DNA from 2 places in the Streptomyces sp. NPDC043867 genome. Region 2 is predicted to be linked to the other one. Evidence: riboswitches for the same ligand, from Rfam matches in the RefSeq annotation. Region 2 holds a riboswitch; the other holds the start of a gene.
What was found. A riboswitch is a leader RNA that binds a small molecule or an ion and turns the genes downstream of it on or off. The one in region 2 is predicted to bind glycine.
Positions count from the first base shown of each region.

Region 1: linked by a shared signal. The riboswitch ahead of gcvP (aminomethyl-transferring glycine dehydrogenase) and the one ahead of gcvT (glycine cleavage system aminomethyltransferase GcvT) in region 2 are both predicted to bind glycine.

Region 1 is NZ_JBWKDS010000024.1:7,021-22,566, reverse strand. Features, by position in the region: gene AC069T_RS23345 (VOC family protein) at 1-82, shown strand, start outside; gene AC069T_RS23340 (PhzF family phenazine biosynthesis protein) at 227-1,042, shown strand; partial or broken gene AC069T_RS23335 (zinc-binding dehydrogenase) at 1,096-1,648, opposite strand; partial or broken gene AC069T_RS23330 (TetR/AcrR family transcriptional regulator) at 1,637-2,214, shown strand; gene AC069T_RS23325 (CPBP family intramembrane glutamic endopeptidase) at 2,361-3,161, opposite strand; gene AC069T_RS23320 (substrate-binding and VWA domain-containing protein) at 3,344-5,107, shown strand; gene AC069T_RS23315 (glutamate-cysteine ligase family protein) at 5,191-6,708, opposite strand; gene AC069T_RS23310 (hypothetical protein) at 7,199-7,783, shown strand; gene AC069T_RS23305 (DUF5999 family protein) at 8,188-8,394, shown strand; gene gcvP (aminomethyl-transferring glycine dehydrogenase) at 8,493-11,378, opposite strand; glycine riboswitch at 11,559-11,653, opposite strand; gene AC069T_RS23295 (PRC-barrel domain-containing protein) at 11,770-12,138, shown strand; gene AC069T_RS23290 (DNA polymerase IV) at 12,063-13,568, opposite strand; gene AC069T_RS23285 (MerR family transcriptional regulator) at 13,668-14,300, opposite strand; gene AC069T_RS23280 (bifunctional nuclease family protein) at 14,519-14,992, opposite strand; gene ftsR (transcriptional regulator FtsR) at 15,077-15,546, opposite strand, start outside.
Region 2 is NZ_JBWKDS010000007.1:230,373-245,918, reverse strand. Features, by position in the region: gene AC069T_RS10015 (ADP-ribosyltransferase) at 68-676, shown strand; gene AC069T_RS10010 (GNAT family N-acetyltransferase) at 705-1,343, opposite strand; gene AC069T_RS10005 (EF-hand domain-containing protein) at 1,539-1,751, shown strand; gene AC069T_RS10000 (NADPH-dependent F420 reductase) at 1,690-2,565, shown strand; gene AC069T_RS09995 (MOSC domain-containing protein) at 2,594-3,136, opposite strand; gene AC069T_RS09990 (glycoside hydrolase family 25 protein) at 3,147-3,701, opposite strand; gene AC069T_RS09985 (L-serine ammonia-lyase) at 3,819-5,186, opposite strand; gene glyA (serine hydroxymethyltransferase) at 5,353-6,615, opposite strand; gene gcvH (glycine cleavage system protein GcvH) at 6,629-7,006, opposite strand; gene gcvT (glycine cleavage system aminomethyltransferase GcvT) at 7,228-8,346, opposite strand; glycine riboswitch at 8,381-8,493, opposite strand; glycine riboswitch at 8,494-8,591, opposite strand; gene AC069T_RS09965 (AAA family ATPase) at 8,784-9,458, shown strand; gene AC069T_RS09960 (enhanced serine sensitivity protein SseB) at 9,526-10,299, shown strand; gene AC069T_RS09955 (enhanced serine sensitivity protein SseB C-terminal domain-containing protein) at 10,503-11,300, shown strand; gene AC069T_RS09950 (ABC transporter permease) at 11,672-12,679, shown strand; gene AC069T_RS09945 (ABC transporter substrate-binding protein) at 12,748-14,529, shown strand; gene AC069T_RS09940 (ABC transporter permease) at 14,647-15,546, shown strand, end outside.

The DNA of each region.
Region 1 (15,546 bases), on a different contig from region 2:
CCCCGAGGGCAACGAGTTCTGCATCATCCCCGACGGCCCTTTCGAACTCGATGACGAGGGACGCGCGGACTACCTGACCTGACCTGACCTGACCGGCCCGCCCTCTCCCGCCGCCCGGCCCCCTTCCTCACGCGAGGACGCCGAGGACCGGTCTCCGCGCCGAACGGGCCGGCGCCGCCGGATTGGCCTTGGCCCGCGGCCCCGGTCGGCGACTAGCGTCACCGTCATGCGCATTCGAATCGTCGACGCCTTCACCGACCGCCCCTTCGCCGGCAACCCGGCCGGGGTCCTGCTCCTCGACGCCTTCCCGGACGACACCTGGCTCCAGGACGTCGCCCGCGAGGTCAACCACGCCGAGACGGCCTTCGTCCACCGCCTGGCCGAGGGCGGCGAGGCCGACTGGGCCCTGCGCTGGTTCACCCCCGTCACCGAGGTCGCGCTGTGCGGTCACGCCACCCTGGCCGCCGCACACGTGCTGCACACCACGGGCGCCCACGCGGGGCCGGTACGCTTCGCGACCCGCAGCGGCGTGCTCATCGCGACGCCCCGACAGGACGGTTCCCTGACCCTGGACTTCCCGACCGCCCCGCTCACCGCGGCCGGGATCCCCGACGGCGTGGCCGAAGCCCTGGGCGCGGAGCCTCTCAGCGCCTTCGACACGGGCCCGAACATCGGCGACCTGCTGATCGAACTCGCCGACGAGCAGACGGTCCTCGGCCTCACCCCGGACCACAGGGCCCTCGCGCGGTACTCGGAGCGCGGCATCATCGCCACCGCCCGCGCCGAAGACCCCTCCCAGGGTTACGACTTCGTCTCCCGCTGCTTCTTCCCCAACGTCGGCATCGACGAGGACCCGGTCACCGGCAGCGCCCACACGGCCCTCGCGCCGTTCTGGTCCGCGCGCCTCGGCAGCCCCGACCTGACGGGCCTCCAGGCGTCACCCCGCTCGGGCCGCGTCCGCACCGAACTGCGCGGCGACCGCACCCTGCTCACCGGCCGCGCGGTCACCGTCATCGACGGGGTTCTGTGCCCGGCGGAGTGAAGAGGTCCCGGGGGACACCGGCACATGTCGCCGCTATGAACCGGCCATTCCTGAGCGACCGTGAGCACGATCTTGCCCCGGATGTGCCCTCGGGCGGCGCGCTCGTGCGCCGCCCCGGCATCCGCGAGCGGGAACGTGCTGTCCACGGCGACACGAACCGTGCCCGCGTCGAGAAGGCGTCCCAGTTCGGCGAGCTGCGCGCCGTTCGAGCGGACCTGGGCGCTCGAGACGGTGACGCCCAGCTTCGCGGTCTCCTCCTCGTCGAAGTCCCCGGGAAGGACGGGGAACTGGGCTCCGCCCCGGTTGAGCGTACGCAGGAAACGCCTGCTGTCGGGACCGCCCACGGTGTCCAGGACGAGGTCGACGTCGCGCACGAGTTCCTCGGGACGGCTTCTGGTGTAGTCGATGAACCGGTCGGCGCCTAGGGCCTGTCGTTTGGATCATGCCGGCGTCGCGGGGTCTGGCACGCACATCTGCGGCGTTGTCGTCGGTCACAGCCAGCCTGATCCAAACGACAGGCCCTAGGTCGCGCAGGAACGCCTCATCTCCGCCCGAGGCCACCGCGATGACACGTGCGCCCCTCCACTTCGCCAGCTGCAGCGCGAAGAGAACCGCGACCACCTGCTCGCCGTAGCGGGCACCGCCATCACCGGGCAGGGCGTCGACGTGTCGCTGCGCGACATCGCGCGCAGGGCCGATGTCGGGCTCGCGACGCTGCTGCGTCACTTCCCGACGCGCGAGGCGCTCCTCGAGGCCCTGCTCCGCACGAACTTCGACGAGCTGACGGCACGGGCTGGCGAGCTCGTGACGTCGGACTCGCCCGAAGACGCCCTCGTCTCGTGGCTGCGCGACTGCGTCGGCTGGACGACCGAGTACCGGGGCGTGACCGAACTGACGGCATCCGCCATCGAGGACACCGAGTCCGCACTCCACGCCTCCTGCGTCATCCTGCGGGCGGCCGTGCGCAGCTCCTCACCCGAGCCCAGGCCGCGGGCACGGCGCGGACCGACATCGATGGCACCGAGCTGTTCGCGCTGGTAGCGGCGCTAGCGTGGCTCAGCGATCAGCCCTCGCTCGCCCCCCGCTCCGCTCACCTCTTCGATGTCGTGGCGAGCGCGATCCTGACCCGTCCGCCGGGCGGCGAGACCGGGGGGACACCGCCCCCGGCGTAGGTGAGACGGCGCCGGCCACGATCCCGGCGCACCTCGTACGGCGGCGAGCGGACGGGGCGTACGAGATCACGTACGCCCCACGGTCATGCTCACCTGCTCGGGCCGCGCACCCTTGCCGGACGCCGGACGCCGGACGCCGGACGCACTCACGCGGTCGGCAGCCACCCCACCCTGCCCGCCAGCAGCGCGTATCCCACGAACGCCCCGATGTCGAGGAGCGAGTGGGCCACCACGAGCGGTCCGACCCGGCCCCAGCGCCGGTAGAGGTAGCCGAAGACCAGGCCCATCGCCATGTTGCCGAGGAACCCGCCGACGCCCTGGTAGAGGTGGTACGAGCCACGCAGCACCGCGCTCGCCACCAGTGCCGTGCCCGGGGTCCACCCCAACTGCCCGAGGCGGCGCAGCAGGTAGCCGACGACGATCACCTCTTCGAGGACCGCGTTCTGGAGGGCGGAGAGGATCAGCACCGGGTACTTCCACCACACGTCGGGCAGGGCCTCGGGCACCACCGTGAGGTTGAAGCCGAGGCCCCGGGCGGCCAGGTAGAAGGCGATGCCCGTACTGCCGATCACCGCCGCGACCGCCGTGCCGCGACCGAGGTCGGGCCAGGGACGCGTCCGGTCGAACCCGAGCGTGCGCAGCCCCTCCCCCTCGCGCAGCAGGAAGTGGGCCACCAGCGCCACCGGCACCAGCGCCGACGCGATGCCGAACAGCTGCCACGCCAGATCGAGCCACGGACGTCCCGGCGCGGCCGAGGCGTTCAGGGTGGCCGCCTGGTCCTTGAGGCCCCCCGGCTTGGTGACCGATCCGACGAAGCTGATCAGCGCGGAGACCCCGCTCGCGCCGAGCGAGAGCCCGAGGACCAGCAAGGTCTCGTCCCGGAGAATCCGTCGTGACAACCGCCTCTCGGGAAAGGAACCGGCCACCGCCCCTGCCTCCACCTGCAGTCACTCCTTCGGTTGAGCAATCCCGCCTCGTCCCCGTACACACCCCGCTAGGGTCTCGAAAGAAGTTGCGAAGACCGTGCGCGACAGGCCGTCGGGGGGACGGGCACCGTCGAGGCGTACCTCCCTCGTGTCCTGCCATACGGCTGTTCACGGCTCGGGGCTCATCAGGGAGGGCAACCGCCATGGGACGTCACAGCTTGCCCGACGAGTACGGAGCGGGTGCCCCCGACCCCCGCCTCCGCGCCCGCCGCCGCAACGTGGCCGTCGCCACCGTCCTCGTACTCACCGTCGCGGCGGGCACCGCGGCCGCGGTGCGCGGCGGATTGTTCGCCTTCGGATCCTCCTGCCGGGACGAGGCGGTCCGTCTCGAGGTCGCCGCCTCCCCGGACATCGCCCCGGCCCTGCGGGAAGCGGCGGACCACGCCCGCGCCGACAACGTCACCTCCGACGGGCACTGTCTGGACATCACCGTGACGGCACGCGAGGCGTACCGGGTCACGGACGCGCTCCGCTCGGGCGGGACGTCCGACGTGCAGGTGTGGGTGCCGGACTCCGACCTGTGGGTGCAGCGCGTCACCGGCGACAGCGGGGCGACCCGGGTCACCCGGGCGGGCACGGTCGCCTCCTCGCCGGTCGGCGTGGCCATGGTCCCGGCGGTCGCCAGATCGCTCGGGTGGCCCGACAAGACGTACACCTGGACCGAGTTGGCCGCTGCGACGACGCGGGACGGCGGTGCGCGGCTCGGGGCGGCCGACCCCGCGCACAGTGCGACGGGGCTGCTCGCGCTCACCCGGCTCAGTGCCGCGGCGGCCGGCACGAAGGGCGGCGGCACCCGGGGCGCGGCACTGGCGAAGGGGCTGTCGCAGCGCATCGCGGACAGCGACAGCCGGGTCCTGGACACCCTGCCCCGCGACCCCTTGGTCACCGAGCGGGGGGACCCGGGGCACAACCGGGCGCTGGTCCTCTCCGAGCAGGCGGTGTTCGCGCACAACACCGCGGCGGGCGGCGGCACGGACCTCGACCTGTTCTATCCGAAGGACGGTTCGCCGCGGCTCGACCACCCCTTCGCGCTTGTCGACGAGGCGCGGCTGACCACCGACGAGAGCCGCGCCGCGCTCCGGTTCATGACCCTCATGAGCCAGCCCGAGGGACGCCGGATCCTGGAGCGGCACGGCTTCCGTCCCGAGCCGGACACCGCCCCGCACACGTTGGTCACCGCGGCGGGCGGCCGCTCCCCGCAGCCGTACGCGGAGCCCGCGCCCGAACCGGCGACGGCCAAGGCACTCCGGGAGGCCCTGGGCATGTGGAGGGTCACCGTGCAGAGTGCGCGCGTCACCACGGTGGTCGACGCCTCCGCGTCCATGACGGAGAAGCTCCCCGGCACCGGCCGGTCCCGCATGGACGTCACCAAAGCGTCCCTGGTGCGGGCCCTCGCCACGTTCACCGCCGAGGACGAGATCGGGCTGTGGGCGTTCTCCACGAAGCTCGACGGGAACCGTGACTACCGCGTGCTGGTGCCGACCGAGCGGCTCGGGCACCGCGTGAGCGGCGGCACGCAGCGGGACCGTCTGTCCGCGGCGTTCAGGGCTCTGGAGCCGGTGCCCGGCGGCGCGACCGGCCTGTACGACACGACGCTCGCCGCGTACCGGGCCGCCACCGAGTCGTACGTGCGGGGAAAGTTCAACGCGCTGGTCGTCCTGACCGACGGGGTGAACCAGGATCCGGGAAGCATCTCGCGCTCCGGCCTGGTCGACGCGCTGGAGAAGCTCGCCGACCCGGACCGGCCGGTCCCGCTGATCGCGATCGCCGTGGGCCCGGAGGCCGACGAGGAGGAGGCCGAGCAGATCGCCGCGGTGACCGGCGGTTCGGGCCACCGGGTCAGCGATCCGTCCCAGATCCAGGCGGTGATCCTGGAGGCCATCGTGGAGGCGGGCAGCCGGGCCTGACCGCCGCCCGGGCGTCCGCCGGGGGCGCCGCGCCCCCGGGAGCCCGCTCGGGGGCGCGGGGGCGCGGCCGCACCCGTCGGAGATCAGCCGAGTGGCACCGGCTCCGGCAGCCCCACCGGCCACGTGTGCACCGGCTGCCCGGCGTGCATCAGCTCGGAGTACCGCTTGGTGGTCGCGGCCAGTGCGGCCTCCCGGCCGAGCCCCTTCTCCGTCGCCAGGTGGAAGGTGGCCGCCTGCCAGCTCGCGCCGTTGACCCGGCGCCGGCACCGCTCCTCGATCACCCCGAGGTAGAAGTCCCGGTCGGCGGGCTCGATGCCCCACGCGTCCAGCCCGGCCGCCGCCAGCGGCAGCAGCTCGTCGCGGACCAGGTCGACGGCGTCCACCTTGGCGGTCCCGCCGTGCCGGCCCGGCTGCGGCCACTCAAGGCGGGCGTCGATGCCGTCACGGCACGCGGCGTCGAAGTTGGCCGCCGCGGCCTCGAACGGCAGCCGGGTCCACACCGGCTTCGCCTCGTCGGCCAGCGCCCGCACGAGGCCGTAGTAGAAGACCGTGTTGGCGATGACGTCGGTGACCGTGGGACCGGCGGGCAGCACGCGGTTCTCGACCCGCAGATGCGGCACGCCGTCGGCGATGTCGTACACCGGCCGGTTCCAGCGGTAGACGGTGCCGTTGTGCAGGACCAGTTCGGACAGCTTCGGGATGCCGCCGCCGTCGAGCACCTTCAGCGGGTCCTCGTCGTCGCAGATCGGCAGCAGCGCCGGGAAGTAGCGCAGGTTCTCCTCGAACAGGTCGTGGGCGGACGAGATCCACCGCTCCCCGAACCAGGTCCGCGGCCGCACCCCCTGGGCCTGCAACTCCGGCGGCCGGGTGTCCGTGGACTGCAGGAACAACGGGGGCCGCGACTCCCGCCACAGCTCGTGCCCGAACAGGAACGGCGAGTTGGCGCCAACCGCGACCTGCGCGGCGGCGATCGCCTGCGCGGCGTTCCACACGTCGGCGAACCGCCCCGGGGTGACCTGGAGGTGCAGCTGTACGGAGGTGCAGGCCGCCTCCGGTGCGATGGACCTCGACGTGCAGACGAGACGCTCCACCCCGTCGATGTCGAGCGCGAAGTCCTCACCCCGGGCGGCCACGATCTGGTCGTTCAGCAGGGTGTAGCGGTCGACGTCCGACAGGTTCGAGGACACCAGGTCGTCGCGGCCGAGGGTCGGCAGAATGCCGATCATCACGATTCCGGCGTCGACCTCCTTGGCCTTGCGGTGCGCATACGCGAGGGACGTGTTCAACTCTTCGGAGAGCTGGTCGAAAACCCGCCCCGCCAATCGGTGTGGCGCTATGTTCACTTCCAGATTGAACATGGCGAGTTCTGTTTGGAAATCCCGGCTCGCTATCCTGTCGAGTACTTCGGCATTCATCATCCGCGGCATGCCGTCCGGTCCCGCGAGATTCAGCTCGATCTCCAGGCCCATCAGATTCCGCGGACGCTCGAAGCGCTCCTCCGCCAGCAACCTCTCGAGTCCCGTCAGGCACTCCTGGAGCTTGCTGCGGTAGCGCTGTCGATCGGACAGGTCGAACGACCCCGCCACGACCTTCTCTCCCATCGAAGTTCCCTCCTCGGATGGGTAGGCCGATGCTCCGGCCGCTCTGGTACACGGTCACGGTGGATGATGCCCCGGCATCGCGATCCATAACGTCCCGGCCCGGCCCCGGGCCCGCTAGGCTGGGGCCGAGTACCCCGGGGCACATTCACCAGGCATGGTGCCGCGCGCAGTTTCACGCCGGTTCGCGCTCGTGATAAACGCCGACGAGAACCGGCCGACCACTTGGACGCGGTATTTCGAGGTCAGCTCCGCGCGGCCCGCGCGAAACAGGGATCAAACTCGCCTTTCGCCGACCGAATAGGCGCTTGTTCTTCATCCCCGGAACAGCTAGCTGAAACATTGTGTGAACACGTGTCGTATAAACTCCGCAAACGAGGCAGAGAGTAGGCGCACGCTGTCATCGCATCCGCCCCTCTGACCCCGAGAGCTGACAGTGTCGTCCGCCCCCGCCCTCGCGCCACCGTGCCTGTCGAATGAGAGGCGACCCACCATGCCGCTGCATGTCCCCCCGGCTCCCGCGCCCGCCCTGCGCTCTGTCCTCACGGCACTCGGTTCCCCCACCGCTGTCCGCGAGGCGCGCACCCCGTCCCTGCGCAACGTCCAGGGACCGGTGTCTCCCGAACTCCCCTTGCCCGTATACGTCCTTGACCGGATCGCGCCCGCCGGCGCCACCGCCACCCGCCTCACCGGCTGGCGCTTTCTGATCCGCTGCGGCGAGCGCGCGGTGGCCGCCGCCGAGACGATGCTGACCCCCGACGGGTGGACCTTCTCCCACTTCTTCGAGGGCCCGTACGTCACCTCCACCGAGCGCGCCCTGCGCCAGGCGGAGAACATGCAGCAGACCTTCCAGCCGCGGCTCCTGTCCGTGCCCGAGCTCTACATGCTCACGCTGTGGCTGCACGGCGACTGCGCCGCGGACAGCAGCACGGGGCACCCGCTCGCCACCGACCTGCTGGTGCCGCTGGCCCCCGCTCCGCCCGGCATCGCGGCGCACCGTCCGCACCGCGTCGCCGAACTCCTGCCCGTCCTCACCCACCGGGTGACACCCGCACCCCTGCTCGGTTCGCCCGCCTAGGGAAGCCCGGGCCCAGCTCGGCGGCAGCTCGCCGTCACGCCCCGTGCCCCGCAGCCGTCGACCCGGCTGCGGGGCACTCCGCTGCCCTGCGGGACACTCCGCTCTTCCGTGCTCCCCCGCGCTCGTACGAGTCACCCGGCCCCGATTCCCCGTCCGGACTAGCCCCATCCGGCCATCCCGAACCACCCGAAGGGACAGTGCAGTTGGAGTGAACCGTCCGCACGGGTGATGCGTCATGAACCTGTGAGAAGTGCTGCTGCCAAATCCCTGCGGATCGGCGCCCGTGGGGCAACACTGGTACCAGACCGACTTGTCGACGGGGGGCGGCCATGGACAGCGTTCCGAGCCGCAGGACAGATACGACAGCCAGCTCACACGTCACGACCCAGCGAAAGATCCCATCCATGTGCCAGCACCAGCCACCGTGTCCGACAGCCGACTCCGCCGACCGGGAAGCCGCCCTCCATGTGGCGCATCACCCGGAACAGGGATGGAGCCTGCTGTGCAACGGCGTCGTGCTCTTCGAGGACACCGGTGAGCTCCTGCCCGACGGTCAGATCATCGCCCCGCACCGCCCCCTGGGCACCGGACAGGTGATGACGGCCGCCTGAGCCGCACCAGCGGCCGGCTGCGACAGCCGCCGCGCACGAGGAGGGGCCGGCCCGGAGACGCACTCTCCGAACCGGCCCCGACGTACGCCCGGCGGTGGCTACTCGTCGTAGGCGTCCAGCGGCGGGCAGGAACAGACCAGGTTGCGGTCGCCGTACGCCTGGTCGATCCGGCGCACCGGCGGCCAGTACTTGTCCGCCGCCGAGACACCGCCCGGGAAGACCGCCTCGGCACGGCTGTAGGCGTGCTCCCAGTCGCCGCCCAGCGCCGCCGCTGTGTGCGGCGCGCCGCGCAGCGGGTTGTCCTCGGCGGGCCACTCGCCCGAACCGACCTTCTCGATCTCGGCGCGGATGGCGATCATCGCCTCGCAGAACCGGTCGAGCTCCACCAGGTCCTCGGACTCGGTCGGCTCGATCATCAGCGTCCCCGCCACCGGGAACGACATCGTCGGCGCGTGGAAGCCGTAGTCGATCAGCCGCTTGGCGATGTCGTCGACGCTCACACCGGTCGCCTTGGTCAGCGGCCGCAGGTCGATGATGCACTCGTGCGCGACGAGTCCGCCCGGTCCGGTGTACAGCACCGGGTAGTGCGGCTCGAGACGCTTGGCGATGTAGTTCGCGGACAGCACCGCGACCTGCGTGGCCCGCTTGAGGCCCTCGCCGCCCATGAGCCGGACGTACGCCCAGGAGATCGGCAGGATCCCGGCGGAACCCCAGGGCGCGGCCGAGACCGGGCCGACACCGGTCTTCGGGCCGGCCGCGGGCTGCATGGGGTGGTTCGGCAGGTACGGCGCGAGGTGCGCGCGTACGCCGACCGGTCCGACGCCGGGACCGCCGCCGCCGTGCGGGATGCAGAACGTCTTGTGCAGGTTCAGGTGCGAGACGTCGCCGCCGAAGTGCCCCGGCTTGGCCAGGCCGACCAGCGCGTTCAGGTTGGCGCCGTCGACGTACACCTGCCCGCCCGCCTCGTGCACCTGGGCGCAGATGTCGGTGACGTGCTCCTCGAAGACGCCGTGCGTGGAGGGGTACGTGATCATCAGTACGGACAGTTCGTCGCGGTACTGCTCGATCTTGGCCCGCAGGTCCTCGACGTCGATCTCGCCGTCCCCGGCGGTCTTGACGACGACGACCTTCATGCCGGCCATCACGGCGCTGGCGGCGTTGGTGCCGTGCGCGGAGGACGGGATGAGGCAGACGGTCCGCTGCGCGTCGCCGTTGGCACGGTGGTACCCGCGTACGGCGAGCAGACCCGCGAGCTCGCCCTGCGAACCGGCGTTGGGCTGCAGCGACACGTTGTCGTACCCGGTGACCTCGGCGAGCCGCTCCTCCAGCTCACGGATGAGCGTCAGATAGCCCTGCGCCTGCTCGGCGGGCGCGAAGGGGTGCAGCTGCCCGAACTCCGGCCAGGTGACCGGCTCCATCTCGGTGGTCGCGTTGAGCTTCATCGTGCAGGAGCCCAGCGGGATCATGCCGCGGTCGAGCGCGTAGTCCCGGTCGGAGAGCCTGCGCAGGTAGCGCAGCATCGCGGTCTCGGAGCGGTACAGGTGGAAGACCGGGTGCGCGAGGTAGTCGTCGGTGCGCAGCAGCGCCTCGGGCAGCGTGTCGGCGGCCGACGCGTCCAGCGCCTCGATGTCGGCCTCGACGCCGAACGCGGTCCAGACGGCGCCCAGCTGCTTGCGCCCGGTGGTCTCGTCGCAGGCCATCGACACGTGGTCGGCGTCGACGAGGTGCAGGTTGACCCCGCCCTCGCGGGCGGCGGCCACGATCGCGGCGGCCCGGCCCGGCACCCGCGCGGTCAGCGTGTCGAAGTAGGAGCCGTGGACGACCTCCACTCCGCCGGCCTCCAGGCCCGCGGCGAGGATCGTGGCGTAGCGGTGCGTACGCCGGGCGATCGTCCTGAGTCCCTCGGGGCCGTGGTAGACCGCGTACATGCCCGCCATCACGGCGAGCAGCACCTGGGCGGTACAGATGTTGCTGGTGGCCTTCTCGCGGCGGATGTGCTGCTCACGGGTCTGCAGGGCGAGGCGGTACGCCTTGTGCCCGTCCGCGTCGACGGACACGCCGACGAGCCGGCCCGGCAGGCTGCGGGCGAACTTCTCGCGCACCGCCATGTAACCGGCGTGCGGCCCGCCGAAGCCCATCGGGACGCCGAAGCGCTGGGTGGTACCGACCGCGATGTCGGCACCGAGGTCGCCGGGCGCCGTGAGCAGGGTCAGGGCGAGCAGGTCGGCGGCGACGGTGACCACCGCGCCGAGCTCGTGCGCCTGGTCGATCAGGGGCTTGATGTCGCGTACGGCACCGGAGGCACCCGGGTACTGGACCAGTACGCCGTTGATCTCCCGGCCGGCGACGTCGGCCGGGATGCCCGCGCTCAGGTCGGCGACCACGACCTCGGCGCCCGTCGGCTCGGCGCGGGTCTCGATGACGGCGATGGTCTGCGGGAGGGCGTCCGCGTCGACGAGGAAGAGGCCCTTCTTGTTCTTGCCCATGCGCCGGGACAGCGCCATCGCCTCGGCGGCGGCGGTGCCCTCGTCGAGCAGCGAGGCGCCGGACGTCGGCAGGCCGGTCAGCTCGGCGACCACGGTCTGGAAGTTCAGCAGCGCCTCCAGGCGGCCCTGCGAGATCTCCGGCTGGTAGGGGGTGTAGGCGGTGTACCAGGCCGGGTTCTCCATGACGTTGCGCAGGATCACCGGCGGCGTGAAGGTGCCGTAGTAGCCGAGGCCGATCATCGAGTCGAGTACCTCGTTGCGGTCCGCGAGGGAGCGCAGCTCGGTCAGGACCTCGGCCTCGGTGCGGGCTCCGGGCAGCTCGAGCGCATCGGCGTTCTTGATGACGTCCGGCACCGCGGCGGCCGTCAGCTCGTCGAGCGAGCCGTATCCGACCTGCGCGAGCATCTTGGCCTGGGCCTCGTGGTCGGGCCCGATGTGGCGCTGCTCGAAGGGAATGCCCTGTTCGAGCTCGGAGAGCGGAATGCGATGGGCGGTCATTGCGGAGGCCTCCTGGTCTGACGCGACCTTCGGGGGGTACCACGACGCGGGTACCCCGACGGCCTCCCCCTCTGTCATCTCAACCTGAGAGCTTCACCGGCCCGCCCTTGGCTGACGAACCGGTTTTCACCGTCGGTGAGGACGGGAGCCGACGACACCCGCCCTGCTTTCCAGAGTGACCTCGTCCGTGCGGTACGTGTGCCTGAGAGATTCCGGGGAGGATTTGCTCCTTCGGCGCCTCCGGTCTCGCCGGAGGACTCTCCCGCACGGGGTCAGCAGCCGTTTGCCAGCCTACCAGCGAGGACAGCGCACGGGCTTTCGAGTGGCCACCTTCCTGAATGTGCTCTTTCGTAGTGCTTACGGATGAGTTTTGCGCCCACGAGGAGGGCCCGTGCAGACCGACATCGATCCGCGCAACCTGATCGGCCGCAAGGCGTTCGACCGCAAGGGCACCAAGATCGGCACGGTCGACGAGGTGTACCTCGACGACGCCACCGGGATGCCCGAGTGGGCGGCCATACGCACGGGTCTGTTCAGCCGGGACGCCTTCGTGCCGCTGGAGCCCAGCGAGGTCGTGGAGGGCACGCTCCGGGTCCCCTTCGACCGGGCCCTCATCAAGGACGCGCCCGACTTCGGTGTCGGCCGCCACCTCTCTCCGGAACAGGAACTCCAGCTGTACCACCACTACGGGCTCGACCTGGCGTCCCCTCCCCCGACGGACCGCGACTTCGGCACGCTCGCCGGTTCGGACGAGGCCTGACCGGCCCGCCCCCCGGACACCTCCTCCGCATCCGTCCCGCCCGGCGCCGGCCAAGCGGCCTCCGCCGGGACCGCGGTCTCCGGGGCCCCCGCTACCAGGGGCAGCGGGTCCGCCGGCTCCAGCGCGGGATCCTCGGTCCGGAACGTCCGCACCCGCCCCGGTTCCGAATACGGCGTCTCGAACCGCACGGTCACCCGCCCGAGTCCACTGCCCTGGACCCAGCCGTGCCCGTACTCGGCGTGCCGTACGTCGTGCCCGGCGGGCCAGCGCCGCTCGGCCGGCCGGGCCGGCTCCCCGACCGCTTCCCGCGCCCCCTCGTCCTCGGCCTGCTCCTGCGCCAGGAGCTCCCCGGCGGCGGCCTGCGCCTGGGCGAACAGGTCCTCCTGCGTGTAGTCGGCAAGCCCGGTGACCCCGACGCCCAGCAGCCGCACCCCGCCGGTCGTGTCCACCGCGTCGAGCAGCCGGGCGGCGGCCTCGCGCACCACGGAGGGGTCGTCCGTGGGCCCGCGCAGCGTCTCGGACCGGGTCAGCGTGGAGAAGTCGTACCGCCGCACCTTGAGCACCACGGTCCGCCCCGAGCGCCCGGCGCCTCGCAGCCGCCGCACACACCGGTCGGCGAGCCGCCGCACCTCCGCGGCGACCCGCACGCGGTCATGGATGTCCACCTCGTAGGTGTCCTCGACCGACACCGACTTCGCCTCCCGCTCGGCCACCACGGGCCGCTCGTCGTGCGCCAGCGCCATCGCGTACAGCGCGTGCCCGTGCGCCCTGCCCACCAGCCGCACCAGCTCGTCCTCGCCCGCCTCGGCGATCTCCTCGACCGTGGTGATCCCGGCCCGCCGCAGATGGTCCCCGGTCGCGGGCCCCACGCCGGGCAGCGTCCGCACCGGCAGGGGCCCGAGCAGCGCCCGCTCGGAACCCGGCTCGATCACCACGAGGCCGTCGGGCTTGGCCTGTTCCGAGGCGATCTTGGCAAGCATCTTGGAGGCGGCGAGCCCCACCGATCCGGTCAGCCCCGTGACGGCCCTGATGTCCGCGCGCAGCTTCCCGGCCACCAGCCGCGCCGAGGTCTCGTCCCAGGCCGTCCCCCCGGCCTCCAGATCGACGAACGCCTCGTCCAGGCTCAGCGGCTCCACGAGCGGCGACAGCGCCCGCAGCAGACCCATCACCTGCTCGCTGACCTGCCGGTAGAGCTCGAAGCGCGGCACGAGATAGGCGGCGTGGGGTGCCAGCCTGCGCGCCTGCGCCATGGGCATCGCCGAGTGCACCCCGAACACCCGCGCCTCGTACGAGGCGGTGGCCACCACGCCACGCACGCCCAGCCCGCCCACGACCACGGCCTTTCCGCGCAGGCTCGGCTTGGCCGCCTGCTCGGCCGAGGCGTAGAAGGCATCCATGTCGAGATGCAGGATCGTGGGCGTGGTTCTCACCTGTCCGATGCTGCCCTACGCCACTGACAATGCCCCGTCGGGCAGGGGCACCGCCGAAGGCGCCGTCCGTCGCCGGAGCACGGGCGGGACCGGGTGCCGTCAGACCGCTCGGTTGCGCCGCCGGGCCAGTTCGTCCGCGGGGTTCTGTCCGACGAGGGTCTCGCCGGTGTCCACCCGCTCGCCGTGCAACTGCGACAGCGCAGCCTCCACGTCCCGCCAGACGACCCCCACGGCGATCCCGAAGACGCCCTGGCCTCCCTGGAGCAGCGCGTGCACCTCGTCCGGCGAGGTGCACTCGTAGACCGTCGCGCCGTCGCTCATCAGCGTCATCCGCTCCAGATCCCGGAACCCGCGCTCACGCAGGTGCTGGACCGTGGTGCGGATGTTCTGCAGGGAAACGCCCGTGTCGAGGAACCGCTTGACGATCTTCAGGACCACGACGTCCCGGAAGCTGTAGAGACGCTGCGTCCCCGAGCCGTGGGCCGGTCGCACACTCGGCTCGACCAGGCCGGTGCGCGCCCAGTAGTCCAGCTGCCGGTAGGTGATACCCGCCGCCGCACACGCCGTGGGACCGCGGTACCCGATCTCCGCGGAAACCGTCTCTTCGTCCGGCACCGGTGTCGGCCGCTGTGGAGCGGGGCCGGCTGCGTTGCCGTGAAGCGGGTACGGGCCGCTCTCCCCCAGACTGCGTCCGGGGGCACCCCCAGCCGTACCGTCGCCGCTGCTTCTCACGCCGACCTCCGTCCTTGAACTGCCCTTCCCGACGGTAGGCAGTCGCCCGGGGCGCGTCAACGATCGCCACACTCGGCACGCCGGGTGATAATCACCCTAGGAGTGGTTTACCGTGCCCCACCGCGGGGAAAGGCTAGCCGAATGCGCTCCCCACGGGCCGTAGGACGCGTCACCGGCCTTCGGCAATTGCCGGTCGTGGCTCTCCCCGTTCGGGGGCATCACTGGCTGTTGGTCCCGAAGTCCTCGGGAGAGATCTGGTCGAGGAACTCGCGGAACTTCTCCACTTCGTCCTCCTGCTCGTCCGGGATCGCGATACCCGCGTCGTCGAGCACCCCGTCGCTGCCGTAGATCGGCGTCCCGGTGCGCAGCGCGAGCGCTATGGCGTCGGACGGCCGCGCGCTCACCTCGACCCCGCTGGCGAACACCAGCTCGGCGTAGAAGACGCCCTCACGCAGATCCGTGATGCGCACTTCGGTGAGCTCCTGGCCGACGGCCTCCAGCACGTCCTTGAACAGGTCGTGGGTCAGCGGTCGCGCGGGGGCCATGCCCTGCTGCGCGAAGGCGATGGCCGTCGCCTCCCCCGGCCCGATCCAGATGGGGAGGTAGCGGTCGCCTCCCACTTCGCGCAGGAGCACGATCGGTTGGTTGGAGGGCATTTCGACCCGGACACCTACGACATCGAGCTCGTTCACACAGTAACCCTAGGCCGTGCCCGGGACGTTTGGGTAGTCGGGCACAGAACGGGTGGACGATCCGCCACGGGCGAACGCCCCCGCTCAGGGAAGTCGAACACCCAGCGCGGTCTGCACCAGAGCGGCATGGAGCTTCGCCGTGAGCCCTGCCAGCTCCTTGGTACGGGCCTCGGCATGAGCCCTGGTCTGCGGGTTGCGGTGGCGCCGCAGCGGGGACACCACCTGGTCGACGAGACCGGCCTCACGGTCGGCGGCGGCCTTCATCGCCCGCAGGTGCCGCGGCTCGATCCCGAAGCGCCCCAGTTCGACCACGAGCGCGGCGACCGTGACCGTCTCGGCGTCGTAGCCGCCGTCCGGCAGTGGAGTGACGAGCCCGTACGACTCCCACTCCGCCAGCTCCGGCTCACCGATCCCGGCGGCGGCCAGCAGCTCGTCGCGGCCGATGCGCGCCGCCGTGGGCGGCTCCGGCTCGACGAGGAGCTCTCCGAGCCGTTCACCGTCGCCCACGTCGCGCTGACGCCCCAGGGCGGGCAGGCGTACGTCCTCGCCGCGCT
Region 2 (15,546 bases):
CAGTGACACGCCTCCGTACGAGTGACGGTCCCGGACCCGGCGCCGCAGAGCCGAGATCGTGCTCCGCATGATCACAACTCGCCTGCGGCGACGGGCCGCCGCCGTCGTCCTGTCCCTCTCGGCCGTCCTCGCCACCTCCGCCGCGACGTCTGCCCCGGCTGCCCCGGCCGCCTCGCCCGCCAAGGCCGCCGCGCCCGCCTGTCCGCAGTTCTTCGACCCGGTCACGGCGGCGGCCGACCGCCGCGTCGACGTCGGGCGCATCACGCCCGAACCGGTGTGGCGCACGACCTGCGGCACCCTCTACCGCAGCGACGGCCGCGGCCCCGCGACGGTCTTCGAGCAGGGCTTCCACCCGAAGGACACCGTCGGCGGACAGTACGACATCGAGCAGTACGTCCTGGTCAACCAGCCCTCGCCGTACGTCTCGACGAGCTACGACCACGACCTCTACAAGACGTGGAAGAGCGCCTACAACTACTACATCGACGCCCCCGGCGGCATCGACGTCAACAAGACCATCGGTGACACCCACCGGTGGGCCGACCAGGCCGAGGTCGCGTTCCCCGGCGGCATCGCGCGGCAGTACGTCGTCGGCGTCTGCCCCGTTGACAAGAAGACCAGGACCGAGATCATGAGCGACTGCGAGAGCAACCCGCACTACGAACCCTGGCACTGAGCCCGCCCGGCCGGGCCCAAGGCCCGCTTCACCGGCCGGCGAAGAGAGCCTCCGCCCCGACCGGGCGGTAACCGGCCGCCTGGAACGCCCGCACACTGCGGGCGTTCCCGGCCGCCTGCTGGGCCCACACCGGCTCACCCGCGCTCAGGTGCCGCGCCGCCGCCGCGAGGGCCCGCCCCAGCCCCTGGTGCCGTACGGACTCCGGCACCTCGACCGCGGCCTCCAGCCGTCCCGCGACCCCGCGCCCCAGCACGAGTACGGCCCCGCCCGCCGTCCACACCCGCACGCCGTCCCGTCGCGTGCGCGCCCGGACCACCCGGGGGTGACCGGGGTCGTCGATCTCCGTCAGCGCGAGCGGCGGCTCCCCGGGCAGCGGCGCGGCCACGGTCAGCAGATCGACCGTGTCCGTGGAGCGCCCGGTGCGGTCCATGAAGGCGGCGAGGAACCGCGGGTTCATGGTCGCCGCCAGCGGATCGCAGTCCAGGGCGCGCAGGGTCCCGTGCACCCAGGCCGGGTCCTCGTCGGTGAACACGACGGAGTGCGCGGTGAAGGCGAGGACGCCCGCGTCGCGGGCGGAGTGCTGCGGTACGACGGTGGTGCGGCCGTCGGTGGGCGGGAAGACCCCGCGGGCCGCCGCGTCCAGGATGTCCCGCAGCGTGCCGGCCATGCCGCCACCCCTTCCGCTCGCACCGCGTCCCCGCCCACCACGACGGCCGGCCCGCACCCATGATCGGGCACGGCCCCGCGCGCCCGGGCACCGGCCCGGGTGGGCGCCGCGCCGCGTCCGCGGGCGGACCGTTAATCTGACCTCCGTCAGTTGGGCCGATGGGCCTGCATGAAGCACCAAGAAGGGGCGGATCCGGTGGCGGACATCGAGGAAGCACGCAAGGCGTTCGAGCGGATCGACGCGGACGGCGACGGGTTCGTCACGGCCGCCGAGTTCAAGACCGCTCTCGCCCAGGGCGGGGACTGGAACGTCACCGAGTCGGTCGCGGAGGCCGTGATCGCCTCCCGTGACATCGACGGGGACAAGCTCCTCTCGTTCGACGAGTTCTGGGCCCACCTCAACAAGTGAGCCGGCCGGAGAAGGGGCGCCCACCGCGACCGCGGGGGCGCCCCTTCCGGTTGTTCCCGTCACCCGTCCGCCCGCCCCTCGGAATAGCTGCCCCGCGTCCGGGGGTTACTGGTGCGCGTCAGCACACATCCGACCCCCGGAAGGGCGAGCCATGAAAATCGGCATCATCGGAGCGGGCAACATCGGCGGCAACCTCACGCGCAGGCTCACCGCCCTCGGACACGAGGTCTCCGTCGCGAACTCCCGCGGTCCGCACACCCTCACCGCCCTCGCCGAGGAGACCGGGGCGACGCCCGTACCGGTCGAGGAGGCGGCACGCGGCGCCGAAGTCGTCGTCGTCACCATCCCCCTCAAGGCGGTGCCCGACCTGCCGTCCGGGGTCCTCGACGGCGCGGCCGAGGACGTCGCCGTGATCGACACGGGCAACTACTACCCGCAGCAGCGCGACGGCCGGATCGCCGCGATCGAGGACGAGGGCCTGACCGAGAGCCGCTGGACGGCCCAGCAGCTCGGCCACACCGTCGTCAAGGTCTTCAACGGCACCTACGCGCAGGACATCCTGGACCGCGGCCGCCCGGCGGGCGACCCCGACCGCATCGCCCTCCCGGTGGCCGGGGACGACGAGGCCGCCAAGCGGGTCGTCCGTACCCTCGTCGACGAACTCGGCTTCGACAGCGTCGACGCCGGCGGCCTGGACGACTCCTGGCGCCAGCAGCCGGGCACCCCGGTCTACGGGCTGCGTGCGGGCGTCGACGAGGTGACGAAGGCGCTCGCTCAGGCCCCTGCGGAACGCCCGGCGGACCACCGCGGCTGACCGCGCCCGCGCCCGTTCCCGTTCCCGTTCAGACGATCCGCAACGGCCGGTGCGGCCCGTCCGGCAACTCGATCCCGATCGGGTCCCCGGGCCGCACCACGCCTGCGGCCCGTACGACGCTCATGACGCCGGACCTGACGACGGCCGCACCGTGCTCGTCCCGCCCGGCCACCTGCTTGAGCAGGCCCTTCTGGAAGCCGTCGATCTGCGCGCACGGATTGCGCAGCCCGGTGATCTCGACCACGGCCTCGTCCCCGAGCCGCAGCAGCGCCCCGGCCGGCAGGCCCAGCAGATCGATCCCGCGGGTGGTGACGTTCTCCCCGAGCTGCCCGGGCGTGACGGTGAAACCCGCCGCGCGGAGCTCCTCGAACAGTTCCTCGTGGATGAGATGCACCTGCCGCAGATTGGGCTGCGAGGGGTCCTTCCGCATCCGGAACCGGTGCTTGACGGTCACGCCCGCGTGCACGTCCCCCTCGACCCCGAGCCCCTCGAGCAGCGTGATGCTCTCCCGGTTCGGCTTGGTGAAGGAATACGTCCCGTTGCGGCTGACCGCGGTCACTGTCCCACCCATGCCGGGAAGCCTACGGGTTGGCCCATTCCCGCAGGTCGGCCGCGCTGGTGAAGTCCGCCACGTCCTTGTCCAGGGGGTGGTCGGTGTACTGGTGGAACGTCCAGTCGGCCCGGATCCGCGGCTTTCCCGCCGTCACGTAGTCGGCGATCCACAGACCGTCGCCCGCGTACGAGGTGGTGTCCACGTTGAGCCAGAAATTGCGGTTGCAGTACAGGACGACGCGGTGGCCGGGACGCAGTTCCTTCAGGATGCGCAGGAAGCGGTCCTTCTCGGCGTTGCTCGCGTGGGTCCCGTCGCCCGTGCTCTCCCAGTCGACGGCGAGGATGTCGCCCGCCCGTTCCGGAGCCTCGGCGAGGAAGTACTCGGCCTGCGCGGTGAGGTTGCCCGGCCACAGGAAGTGATAGAACCCGACGACGCAGCCGGCGTCCCGGGCCCGCTTCGCCTGGGCGTTCAGCCTCGGATTGACGTACGAACGGCCTTCCGTGGCCTTCACGAAGACGAAGGACAGACCGTCGGTGGAGTAGGACGACGACTGATAGGCGCTCACGTCGATGCCGCGCAGCATGGCGACTCCTGGTGCGTGGGGGGAGGAAGGGGGAGCGGGGGGAGCGGCGGAACAAGCGCCGACTCCCTTGTTTTTCCCTTACTTCCTTGGGCCCACCCCTGTACGCACCGGCGGGGCTCAGCACTCGATGATGTTCACCGCGAGCCCCCCGCGCGCCGTCTCCTTGTACTTGACGGACATGTCCGCGCCCGTCTCCTTCATGGTCTTGATGACCTTGTCGAGGGAGACCTTGTGGGAGCCGTCGCCGCGCATGGCCATCTTCGCCGCGGTCACGGCCTTGACCGCGGCCATGCCGTTGCGCTCGATGCACGGGATCTGGACCAGGCCGCCGACGGGGTCGCAGGTCAGGCCCAGGTTGTGCTCCATGCCGATCTCGGCGGCGTTCTCGACCTGTTCGGGGCTGCCGCCGAGGACCTCCGCGAACGCACCTGCGGCCATGGAGCAGGCGGAGCCGACCTCGCCCTGGCAGCCGACCTCGGCGCCGGAGATGGAGGCGTTCTCCTTGAAGAGCATGCCGATGGCGCCGGCCGCGAGCAGGAAGCGCACGACTCCCTCCTCGTCGGCGCCCGGCACGAAGTTGACGTAGTAGTGCAGGACGGCCGGGATGATGCCGGCGGCGCCGTTGGTGGGCGCGGTGACGACCCGGCCCCCGGCCGCGTTCTCCTCGTTCACGGCCATCGCGTAGAGGGTGATCCACTCCATGGCGTGGGCCGGCGCGTCGCCCTCGGCGCGCAGCTGCCGGGCCGAGAGGGCCGCCCGGCGGCGGACCTTCAGGCCGCCCGGCAGGATGCCCTCGCGGGACATGCCGCGCGACACGCACGCCTGCATCACCCGCCAGATCTCCAGGAGCCCCTCGCGGATCTCCTCCTCCGTGCGCCAGGCCCGCTCGTTCTCCAGCATCAGCGCGGAGATCGACAGACCGGTCTCCTTCGTCAGGCGCAGCAGTTCGTCACCCGTGCGGAAGGGGTACTTGAGGACCGTGTCGTCCAGCTTGATGCGGTCCTCGCCCACCGCGTCCTCGTCGACCACGAAACCGCCGCCGACGGAGTAGTAGGTCTTCGACAGCAGCTCCTTGCCGTCGGCGTCGTACGCCCACAGCGTCATGCCGTTCGCGTGGTACGGCAGGGCCTTGCGGCGGTGCAGGACCAGGTCGTCGTCGAAGGAGAAGGCGATCTCGTGCTCGCCGAGCAGCGCGAGACGGCCACCGGTGCGGATCGCCTCGACGCGCTCGTCGGCGCCCTCCACGTCCACCGTCCGCGGGGAGGCGCCCTCGAGGCCGAGCAGCACGGCCTTGGGAGTGCCGTGGCCGTGGCCGGTCGCGCCGAGGGAGCCGTACAGCTCGGCGCGTATCGAGGCCGTCGGGGTGAGCAGCTCCTCGTTGCGCAGCCGGTGGGCGAACATGCGGGCCGCGCGCATCGGGCCGACCGTGTGGGAACTGGACGGGCCGATGCCGATCGAGAACAGGTCGAAGACCGAGATGGCCACGGAGGACTCCTAGGGGTTTCGGCGGACGCCGTTGTCAGCCGGTCGTGCGGGGCGGTGCATGCGGCGGGGCACCGCGCTCAGCTTCCAGTGTGCGCGGTGCCCCGGACGTTCGTACGAATGAAGACGGTGCCACGAAAAGACCCGTACGGCAAAAAAGCGTACGAATTTACTTCAGGCCGGGGTACAGCGGGTGCTTGGCGGCCAGAGCGGACACCCGGGCCTTGAGCGAGTCCACGTCGTACGACGGCTTGAGCGCCTCGGCGATGATGTCCGCGACCTCGGCGAAGTCCTCGGCCCGGAAGCCGCGGGTGGCGAGGGCGGGCGTGCCGATGCGCAGGCCGGAGGTGACCATGGGCGGGCGCGGGTCGTTCGGGATGGCGTTGCGGTTGACCGTGATACCGACCTCGTGGAGACGGTCCTCGGCCTGCTGCCCGTCCAGCTCGCTGTTGCGCAGGTCGACGAGGACGAGGTGGACGTCCGTGCCGCCGGAGAGGACGTCGACGCCGACGGCCTTGACGTCGTCCCGGACCAGCCGCTCGGCCAGGATCCGGGCGCCGTCCAGGGTGCGCTGCTGGCGCTCCTTGAAGTCGTCCGTGGCGGCGACCTTGAAGGAGACCGCCTTGGCGGCGATCACGTGCTCCAGCGGACCGCCCTGCTGACCGGGGAAGACAGCGGAGTTGATCTTCTTCGCCAGCTCGGCGGTGGACAGGATCACGCCACCGCGCGGGCCGCCCAGCGTCTTGTGCGTGGTGGTGGTGACCACGTGCGCGTGCGGCACCGGGTTCGGGTGCAGCCCCGCCGCCACCAGACCGGCGAAGTGCGCCATGTCGACCATCAGGTAGGCGCCGACCTCGTCCGCGATCCGGCGGAACGCGGCGAAGTCGAGCTGACGCGGGTACGCGGACCAGCCGGCCACGATCAGCTTCGGCCGGGACTCCTTGGCCAGCTTCTCGACCTCGGCCATGTCGACCCGACCGGTGGCGTCGTCGACGTGGTACGCGACCACGTTGTAGAGCTTGCCGGAGAAGTTGATCTTCATGCCGTGGGTCAGGTGCCCGCCGTGCGCGAGGTTCAGGCCCATGATCGTGTCGCCCGGCTTGAGCAGCGCGAACATGGCGGCCGCGTTGGCCTGGGCGCCCGAGTGCGGCTGGACGTTGGCGTGCTCGGCGCCGAAGAGCGCCTTCACGCGGTCGATGGCGATCTGCTCGACCACGTCGACGTGCTCGCAGCCGCCGTAGTAACGGCGGCCCGGGTAGCCCTCGGCGTACTTGTTGGTGAGGACCGAGCCCTGGGCCTCCATGACCGCGACCGGAGCGAAGTTCTCCGAGGCGATCATCTCCAGGGTGGACTGCTGGCGGTCCAGCTCGGCGTCGACCGCGGCGGCGACGTCCGGGTCGAGTTCATGAAGGGGCGTGTTCAGAAGCGACATCAGTCGGGAGTCCTTAGCCTGCGGTGAATTCGGTGTACTCGTCCGCGGAGAGCAGGTCGGCCGGCTCGTCCGTGACGCGCACCTTGAACAGCCAGCCACCCTCGAAGGGAGCCGAGTTCACCAGGGACGGGTCGTCCACGACGTCCTGGTTGGCCTCGACGATCTCGCCGGTGACCGGGGCGTACAGGTCGCTGACCGACTTGGTCGACTCCAGCTCGCCGCAGGTCTCGCCCGCGGTCACGGTGTCACCGACCTCCGGGAGCTGGACGAACACGACATCGCCGAGCGCGTTGGCCGCGTGCTCCGTGATGCCGACCGTCGAGACGCCGTCCTCGGCGGCCGACAGCCACTCGTGTTCCTTGCTGTAACGCAGCTGCTGGGGGTTGCTCATGGCCTGAATTCTCCTGTACGCGGGGGAGTGCTGATGAAGCGGGGACGTAGCTGAACCGGACGGACGCGCCCGGCGCCGCTTCCGGCGCCCGGGGCAGGTGTCCGGCCCGGTGCCCGGGCCGGTGTCACTTCCGGCACATGGCCGGTGCCGTGTCCGGTACCCGGGCCGGTGTCGTGTCCGGCGCCCGGGCCGGTGTCACGTGAGGCGCGCGGGGACCGGTGTCACTTCTGGCGCTTGTAGAACGGCAGCGCCACGACCTCGTACGGTTCGTGGCTGCCCCGGATGTCCACACCCACACCGGCCGTGCCGGGAGCGGCGTGCGTGGCGTCGACGTACGCCATGGCGACCGGCCTGCCGAGCGTCGGGGAGGGCGCGCCGGAGGTGACCTCGCCGATGACCTCACCGCCGGCGACGACGGAGTAGCCGGCGCGCGGCACGCGGCGGCCCTCGGCGACGAGCCCGACGAGCACGCGCGGCGGGTCGTCCTGCGCGCGGGCGGCGGCCGCGGACAGGGCCTCCCGGCCCACGAAGTCGCCCTCCTTCTCGAACTTCACGACCCGTCCGAGGCCCGCGTCGAAGGGGGTGAGCGACGTCGTCAGCTCGTGCCCGTACAGCGGCATGCCCGCCTCCAGGCGGAGCGTGTCGCGGCAGGACAGCCCGCAGGGGACGAGCCCGGCCGGGGCTCCCGCCTCGGTCAGCGCCTGCCACAGCTTCTCGGCGTCGGCCGGCGCCACGAACAGCTCGAAGCCGTCCTCGCCGGTGTAGCCGGTGCGCGCGATCAGCGCCGGGACGCCCGCGACCGTGCCGGGCAGACCCGCGTAGTACTTGAGGCCGTCGAGGTCGGCGTCGGTGAGGGACTTGAGGATGCCGGGGGACTCCGGGCCCTGGACCGCGATCAGCGCGTACGCCTCACGGTCGTCGCGCACCTCGGCGTCGAAACCGGCGGCCCGCTCCGTCAGCGCGTCCAGCACCACCTGGGCGTTGGAGGCGTTCGCGACCACCATGTACTCCTGCTCCCCGAGCCGGTACACGATCAGGTCGTCGAGGATGCCGCCGTCCGCGCGGACGATCATCGTGTAGCGGGCGCGGCCGACCCCGACCGAGGCGATGTTGCCGACGAGGGCGAAGTTCAGGAAGGCGGCGGCCTGCGGTCCGGTGACCGTGATCTCGCCCATGTGGGAGAGGTCGAAGAGACCGGCCCGGGTGCGCACCGCGAGGTGCTCGTCGCGCTCGGAGCCGTAGCGCAGGGGCATGTCCCAGCCGGCGAAGTCGGTCATCGTCGCGCCGAGCGACCGGTGCAGGGCGTCGAGCGCGGTGTGACGGGGGGCGTTACTGCTCATCGGTGGGGCTCCCAAGGCATGACGGCGAGGTCGTTCCTCCCCATCTGTCATCGGAACCTGAGAGGTTCATCACGACCCGGCGAACCGGTGGTCGTGACTTGCACCGTGGGTGGAGCCACTGGTCAGCGGCCCGCTTTTCAGATGTGCCTCGCCCGCGCGGTATCGGGGCCTGAGAGATTCAAGGGAGGGACTTGCTCCTTCGGCGCCCGGGGACCGATGCCCCGGGACTCTCCCGCGCGGATTCAAGCGGCCGGTATGCAGTTGGCGGGCACATCATTGCACGCATCCGTGAAACCCGGCAGGGGCGGCCCGTCCGGCCGGCGGCGGAAGACCTGTGACCGGTCTGTGGCAGGACGAGGACGGAAACGAGAGGCGTCCCGCATTACCTTCTCTTTACACTCGAATGGGATGGGACTCCGGATCCGAGGGGGAGGACGATCAGGGTGAATAGGACCACGGCGTACGCGACGGGTTCGGGACTCGCGGTGCCCGAACAGCCCGGTGTCCCGGCCCGGGAGGCGTGCGGACCGATGCCGGGACCCGTCGTCCGCGATCTGCGCGAGCGCGCGGGACACAGCCCGCACGGCCTGTCCTTCGGCGCCGCCGACGTCGTCGTGGTGACCGGTCTGCCCGGCAGCGGCAAGTCGACGCTGATGCGCCGGGCCGTGCGCGGCGCGCGCGTCGACTCCCAGGACGCCCGCGACCGCTGGGACACCCGCCTGTCCCGCTTCCTGCCGTACGCGCTCTACCGCCCCGTCGTCCGGCTCGCGCACTACACCGGACTGCACCGCACGCTGCGCTCGGGCGCCGGCGTCGTCGTGCACGACTGCGGCACACAGACCTGGGTGCGCCGCTGGCTCGCCCGCGAGGCCCGCCGCCGGGGCGGCACCCTGCACCTGCTGCTCCTCGACGTCACGCCGGACACCGCCCTGGACGGCCAGCGCGAGCGCGGCCGCGGCGTCTCGCGCTACGCGTTCCTCCGCCACCGCCGGGCGGCCGGGCTGCTGCTGCGGTCCGTCGAGAAGGGGGATCTGCCGAAGGGCTGCGGCTCGGCGGTCCTCATCGACCGGGCGGCGGCGGACGTGCTGCGCCGGATCGACTTCGGCGACTGACCCCCCGTACGCGCCCACCGGTTAGGGTTTCCAGCCGGAACAGCGGTTCACAGCAGGCGGTAGACAGATGGACATCCCGGCACAGGCGTACCCGCACCCCCATCCGCACGGCGGATGGCCAGGCAACGAACTGGAGGAGGTCCTCTCCGCGTCCCTCGGCGTGCCGTCGGCCGGTGCCCGGATCGTCGAGGTCCTCGGCCGCAGCTTCCTGTGGATCCCGCTGCCGAACGGCGGCGGCCCGCACAGCGGCCCGCTCGACCTGCCCATGCTGGAGATCGAGGGGCAGGCGTACGTCCCGGTCTTCAGCTCGGAGGAGCAGTTCCGCCAGGTCGCCGGTGCCCACATGGCGTACACGATCGCGCCCGCCGTCGAGTTCGCGCGCGGACTGCCCCCGCAGGTCGGTCTCGCGGTCAACCCGGACGGCGTGGTCGGCGTGCCGCTCCCGCCGCCCGCCGTCGCCGAACTGTGCCGCACCGGGCGGACCCCACTGGACGGACCCGCGAGCGGCGGCCGGGTCCGGCTGTTCGAACCCGACTGGCAGGACGACCCGGTCGACTTCCTGTCCGCGGCCTCGGCCGAGTTCGCCGCCACCGGTGTGGTGCTGACCGCCCGCCGCTGCCTGGCCAGCATCGAGGGCGGCGACCCGGTGATGTTCGTCGGTGTCGAACTGTCCGAATGGGAGGGCCCGGCACGGACGTACCCGCTGGACGCGCTCGGCCGGGCGCTCGGCCGGGTCCCGGTGGACCGGCCGGTGAACCTGGTCCTCCTCGACGTCGCCCAGGACCCGGTGGGCGACTGGATGCGCGCCCGGGTGCGGCCCTTCTACCTGCGGGAGTACTGAGCGGGCGGGACCCGCGCCGGACCGCGCACCCGGCGCCACGCCGGCCGGCGAAGGCGTGCGTCAAGTTCCTGTCAGGAACGCCGCTTAAGCTGGTTTCATGGCTCGGTCGAGGTGGTGACGCGCTCCCGGACGGGATGCCGTGCGAACGCCCCGGGGGCGATGGGGGAGTTCATGATGATCTGTTCGCGAAGGGGCGGTTGAGGGTGAGCGCGTCGGGCACGGCCGCGGCCGGGCAGGTCGAGCACATGCTGCGCCAGGTGACGCCCGGGCGTTACGACGCCTACGAGGCGCTCCTCAGCGCGCTCGCGAACCCGTCGAACGGCCAGATCTGGATGCTGCTCTGGCACGGCCAGGCGGGCTCGCCGGACGCCCAGTACGGGAACATGGAGGTCGGCGGCTACGGCTACGCCCCCTGCGTGACCTCGGCCCAGGAGCTGTCCGCCAGCGGCTGGAACCGCTCGTACGAGGTCGTCGACGGCCTCGACGTCGCCCGCACCCTCTACCCCGACCACTTCGGTCTCTGGCTGAACCCGCACGCCCCCGGCGGCGGCGTCGGCATCCCCTGGCTGGACCTGCGGCGCATCGCCACCGGCCTCGAGCGCCAGCCGACGGGACCGCTGCGGCTGTCGGAACCGGGCATCGAGATCCCGCAGTTCTACGCCCTCCTCACGCAGAACGCGCACCGCACCTCCGCCGTGCGCTCGCTGCGCCGCGCCTGGGTGCAGCCCGCCCTCGGCGCGCCCTACCTGGCCATCGGTCTCGACGTCTACGACACCTCCCCGTCCGCCGTCGACTCGGTGCGGGCGATGATGCAGCAGTCGATCGGCGCGGTCCCCGACGGGCTGCCCGTGTCGACCGTCGCCATGTCCGACGAGTACGACCCGGTGGCGATGTGGCTGCGCGCCAAGGCGCGGCCCTTCTACGACCGTGAGGCGCACGCGGCGCCCGCCCAGGCGCCGGCGGCCGGCGGGTACGGCTACCCGCAGCCGCGGCCGTACTGACCCCGAAAGCCGTCGCGAGAACGGCGCCCGGCCGCGTCCCTTCGACGTGCCACCGGGCGCTGACCAGCGTGCCCGAAGGCGAAAGGGCGTGATGTCCGCGTTGCGGACGAGGCGACGGGATAAGGGCCCTCGTGGACCCTTGCGGCCCAATTGCCCCGTGTCCGGCCCCCGTTACCCGCCGTCCGGATAACGGAACCCCCCTGCCCGCATCACGTTTAGGCATCCATTCACCGCCAAGTCTGGCAACAGATCGCCGAGGCGTTAAAGACTCCCGGTCCAGGGGTGTTCGCCCCTTTGTACGACGGACTGATCATGCCGCTACAGCGGCACGTGTGGGCCGGCTACCGCCGGTTGAGAGGGGTCCCTGCCAGATGACGGCACCATTGCACGAGCCGACCGCTGAAGCGGCCCCGAGCGCGGCCGAGGAAGCGGCGGTGGTCAGCGCCGATCCGAAGGCGGTTCAAGGACGCTCCCTCGGCCGGATCGCCTGGGAGCGCCTCAAGCGGGACAAGCTCGCACTCACGGGCGGTGTCGTCGTCCTCCTGCTCATCGCGGTCGCGATCCTCGCCCCCGTGATCGCCAACCTGATCGGCCAGGATCCCGAGTCCCACCACGAGGACCTGATCGACCCGCTGTTCTCCACGCCCACCGGCTCGCTGGGCGGCATCAGCGGCGACCACCTCTTCGGCGTCGAACCGGTGAGCGGCCGCGACATCTTCGCCCGCATCATCTACGGAGCCCGCATCTCGCTCCTCGTGGGCTTCCTGTCCGCCCTGGTCGCCGTGGTCCTCGGGACCGTCCTCGGCATCCTGGCGGGCTTCTTCGGAGGCTGGGTGGACGCGGCCATCAGCCGCGTGATGGACGGTCTCCTGGCCTTCCCGCAGCTGCTGTTCATCATCGCCCTCGTCTCGGTCATGCCGAACGAGATGCTGGGCCTGACGGGTACCGGCGTGCGCCTGTTCGTCATGATCCTGGTGATCGGCTTCTTCGGCTGGCCCTACGTCGGACGTGTCGTGCGCGGCCAGACGCTCTCGCTGCGCGAGCGCGAGTACGTGGAGGCGGCGCGGAGCCTGGGCGCCGGGCGGTTCTACATCCTGTTCAAGGAGCTGCTGCCCAACCTCATCGCGCCCATCATCGTGTACACGACGATGATGATCCCGACCAACATCCTCACCGAGGCGGCGCTCAGCTTCCTGGGCGTCGGCGTCAAGCCGCCGACCGCCTCGTGGGGACAGATGCTCTCCTCGGCGATCGACTACTACGACTCGGATCCCATGTACATGGTGATCCCCGGTGTGGCGATCTTCATCACCGTGCTCGCCTTCAATCTCTTCGGCGACGGCGTGCGTGACGCGCTGGACCCGAAGGCTTCCCGCTGAACAGCCGTACCCCCGGGGCCTGTGACTCATTCACAGGCCGCCTACATCATTTCGGAGGATCCGAGATCGTGACTACCCAACGCACCTCAGGGCGGCGCAAGCAGGCCGTGGCCGCAGCTGCCGTGGTCGCAGCACTGCTGAGCACGGCTGCGTGCGGCGGCGGCGACAGCAAGGACGACGGCAAGAGCGGCGGCGCGGCCGGCTTCAACGCCGGTAACAACAAGGTCGCCAACGCCTCGTCGAAGAAGGGCGGCGAGCTGAAGTTCGCCAGCGCCCAGGACGCCGACTCGTGGGACACCACGCGCGGCTACTACGGCATGGCGTGGAACTTCATGCGCTACTACAGCCGCACGCTCATCACGGGCAAGGCCGAGCCGGGCAAGGCGGGTGCCGAACTCACCCCGGACCTCGCCACGGGCCTCGGCAAGGTCACGGACGGCGGCAAGACCTACACGTACACGCTGCGTGACGGGGTCACCTGGGAGGATGGCAAGCCCATCACCTCCAAGGACGTCAAGTACGGCATCGAGCGCCAGTGGGCGCAGGACGTGCTGTCGGGCGGCCCGGTCTACGTGAAGGACATCCTGGACCCGAAGAGCGAGTACAAGGGCCCCTACAAGGACAAGTCCAAGGACAAGCTCGGCCTGAAGGCGATCGAGACGCCCGACGACAAGACGATCGTCTTCAAGCTGCCCAAGGCGAACTCGGACTTCGAGGACATGCTCGCGCTGGCCTCGTCCGCACCGGTGCGCCAGGACAAGGACACCAAGTCCAAGTACGGCCTGCACCCGTTCTCCTCGGGCCCCTACAAGTTCGAGGGCTACACCCCGAACAAGAGCCTGACGCTGGTCCGCAACACCGAGTGGAAGCAGTCCTCGGACCCGATCCGCAAGGCGCTGCCGGACAAGATCTCGATCAAGTTCTTCACCAACGCCAACGACCTGGACCAGCGTCTGATCGCCGGCGACTACGACCTGGACCTCGCCCAGACCGGTCTGTCGCCGCAGGGCCGCACCACCGCCCTGAAGCAGCACAAGGGCAACCTGGACAACCCGGTCTCCGGCTACATCCGTTACGCGGTCTTCCCGCAGACGGTCAAGCCGTTCGACAACGAGCACTGCCGCAAGGCCGTGATCTACGGCGCCGACCACAAGTCGCTGCAGACCGCGCGCGGTGGCCCGGTCGCCGGCGGTGACATCGGCACCAACATGCTCCCGCCGTCCGTCCCGGGCTCCGAGGGCCAGAAGTACGACCCGTACGGCGCCACCAAGAACGACGGCGCCGCGGACATCACCAAGGCCAAGGAAGAGCTCAAGGCCTGCGGCAAGCCGAACGGCTTCAAGACCACGATCGCGGTCCGCAACAACAAGCCCGTCGAGGTCGCGACCGCCGAGTCCCTCCAGGCGTCGCTGAAGAAGATCGGCATCACCGTCGACATCGAGCAGTTCGACGGCGCCCAGACCACCGGCATCATCGGCAGCCCTTCGAACGTGAAGAAGAAGGGCTTCGGCATCATCATCATGGGCTGGGGTCCGGACTTCCCGACCGTCCAGGGCTTCGGTCTGCCGCTGTGGTCCGGCAAGTACATCCTGGAGAGCGGCAACAACAACTTCGCGATGATCGACGACAAGACCATCAACGGTCTCTTCGACGACTACGTGAACGAGCTCGACGAGGGCAAGAAGACCGAGCTGGCCACGGAGATCAACCACAAGGTCATGGAGGGCGGTTACTACCTGCCCTTCGTCTTCGAGAAGTTCATCAACTGGCGCTCGAACCGGCTGACCAACGTCTACACGACGGACAACTACAGCGGTCAGTTCGACTTCGTCAACCTCGGCGTGAAGTAATCCCGACCGGCGCACCCGCCATAAGGCACGAAAGGCAGGTGAAGGCCGGAGCGGCGTGAACCGTGGGCCACCGGAAGACCTCCGGTGGCCCACGGCCCCGCCGTCGGGCCGAGAGCAGTGCTCGCTTACCTCATCAGGCGGCTCTTCGCCGCCGCAGTGATGCTGGTGGTCATCATTCTGGTGGTCTTCGGCATCTTCTTCCTCGTCCCACGGTGGGCGGGCGTCGACCCGGCCACGATGTTCGTGGGCAAGCAGGCCGACCCCGCAGCCATCGAAGGCGTGCGGGAGAAGCTCGGTCTGGGCGACCCGATCTTCGTCCAGGTGTGGGAGTTCTTCAAGGGCATCTTCGCGGGACGCACGTACGCGTCCGGCGGTGACGTCACGAACTGCGCCGCGCCGTGCTTCGGCTACTCCTTCCGCAGCGAGCAGGCCATCTGGCCGCAGATCACCGACCGCTTCCCAGTGACCCTGGCTCTCGCGCTCGGTGCCGCCGTTCTGTGGCTGATCTTCGGTGTCGCGGCGGGTGTGCTCTCCGCGCTCAAGCGCGGCTCCTTCTGGGACCGCGGCGCGATGATCGTCGCCCTCGCCGGTGTCTCGCTCCCCATCTACTTCACCGGTCTGCTGTCCCTGGCGATCTTCAGTTACGGGCTCGGCTGGCTCGACGCCCAGTACGTCCCGATCGCGGACGGCTTCGGCGGCTGGTTCGGCGGCATGCTCCTGCCCTGGGTCACGCTCGCCTTCCTCTACGCGGCGATGTACGCCCGGATCACCCGGGCCACGATGCTCGAGGTCATGGGCGAGGACTACATCCGTACCGCCCGTGCCAAGGGACTGGCCGAGCCGACCGTCATCGGCAAGCACGCCATGCGCTCCACGATGACGCCGATCCTCACCATGCTCGGCATGGACCTCGGCGCCCTCATCGGCGGCGCGATCCTCACCGAGACCACGTTCAGCCTCCCCGGCCTCGGGCAGGCGGTGCTGAAGGCGATCAGCGACAAGGACCTGCCGGTCATC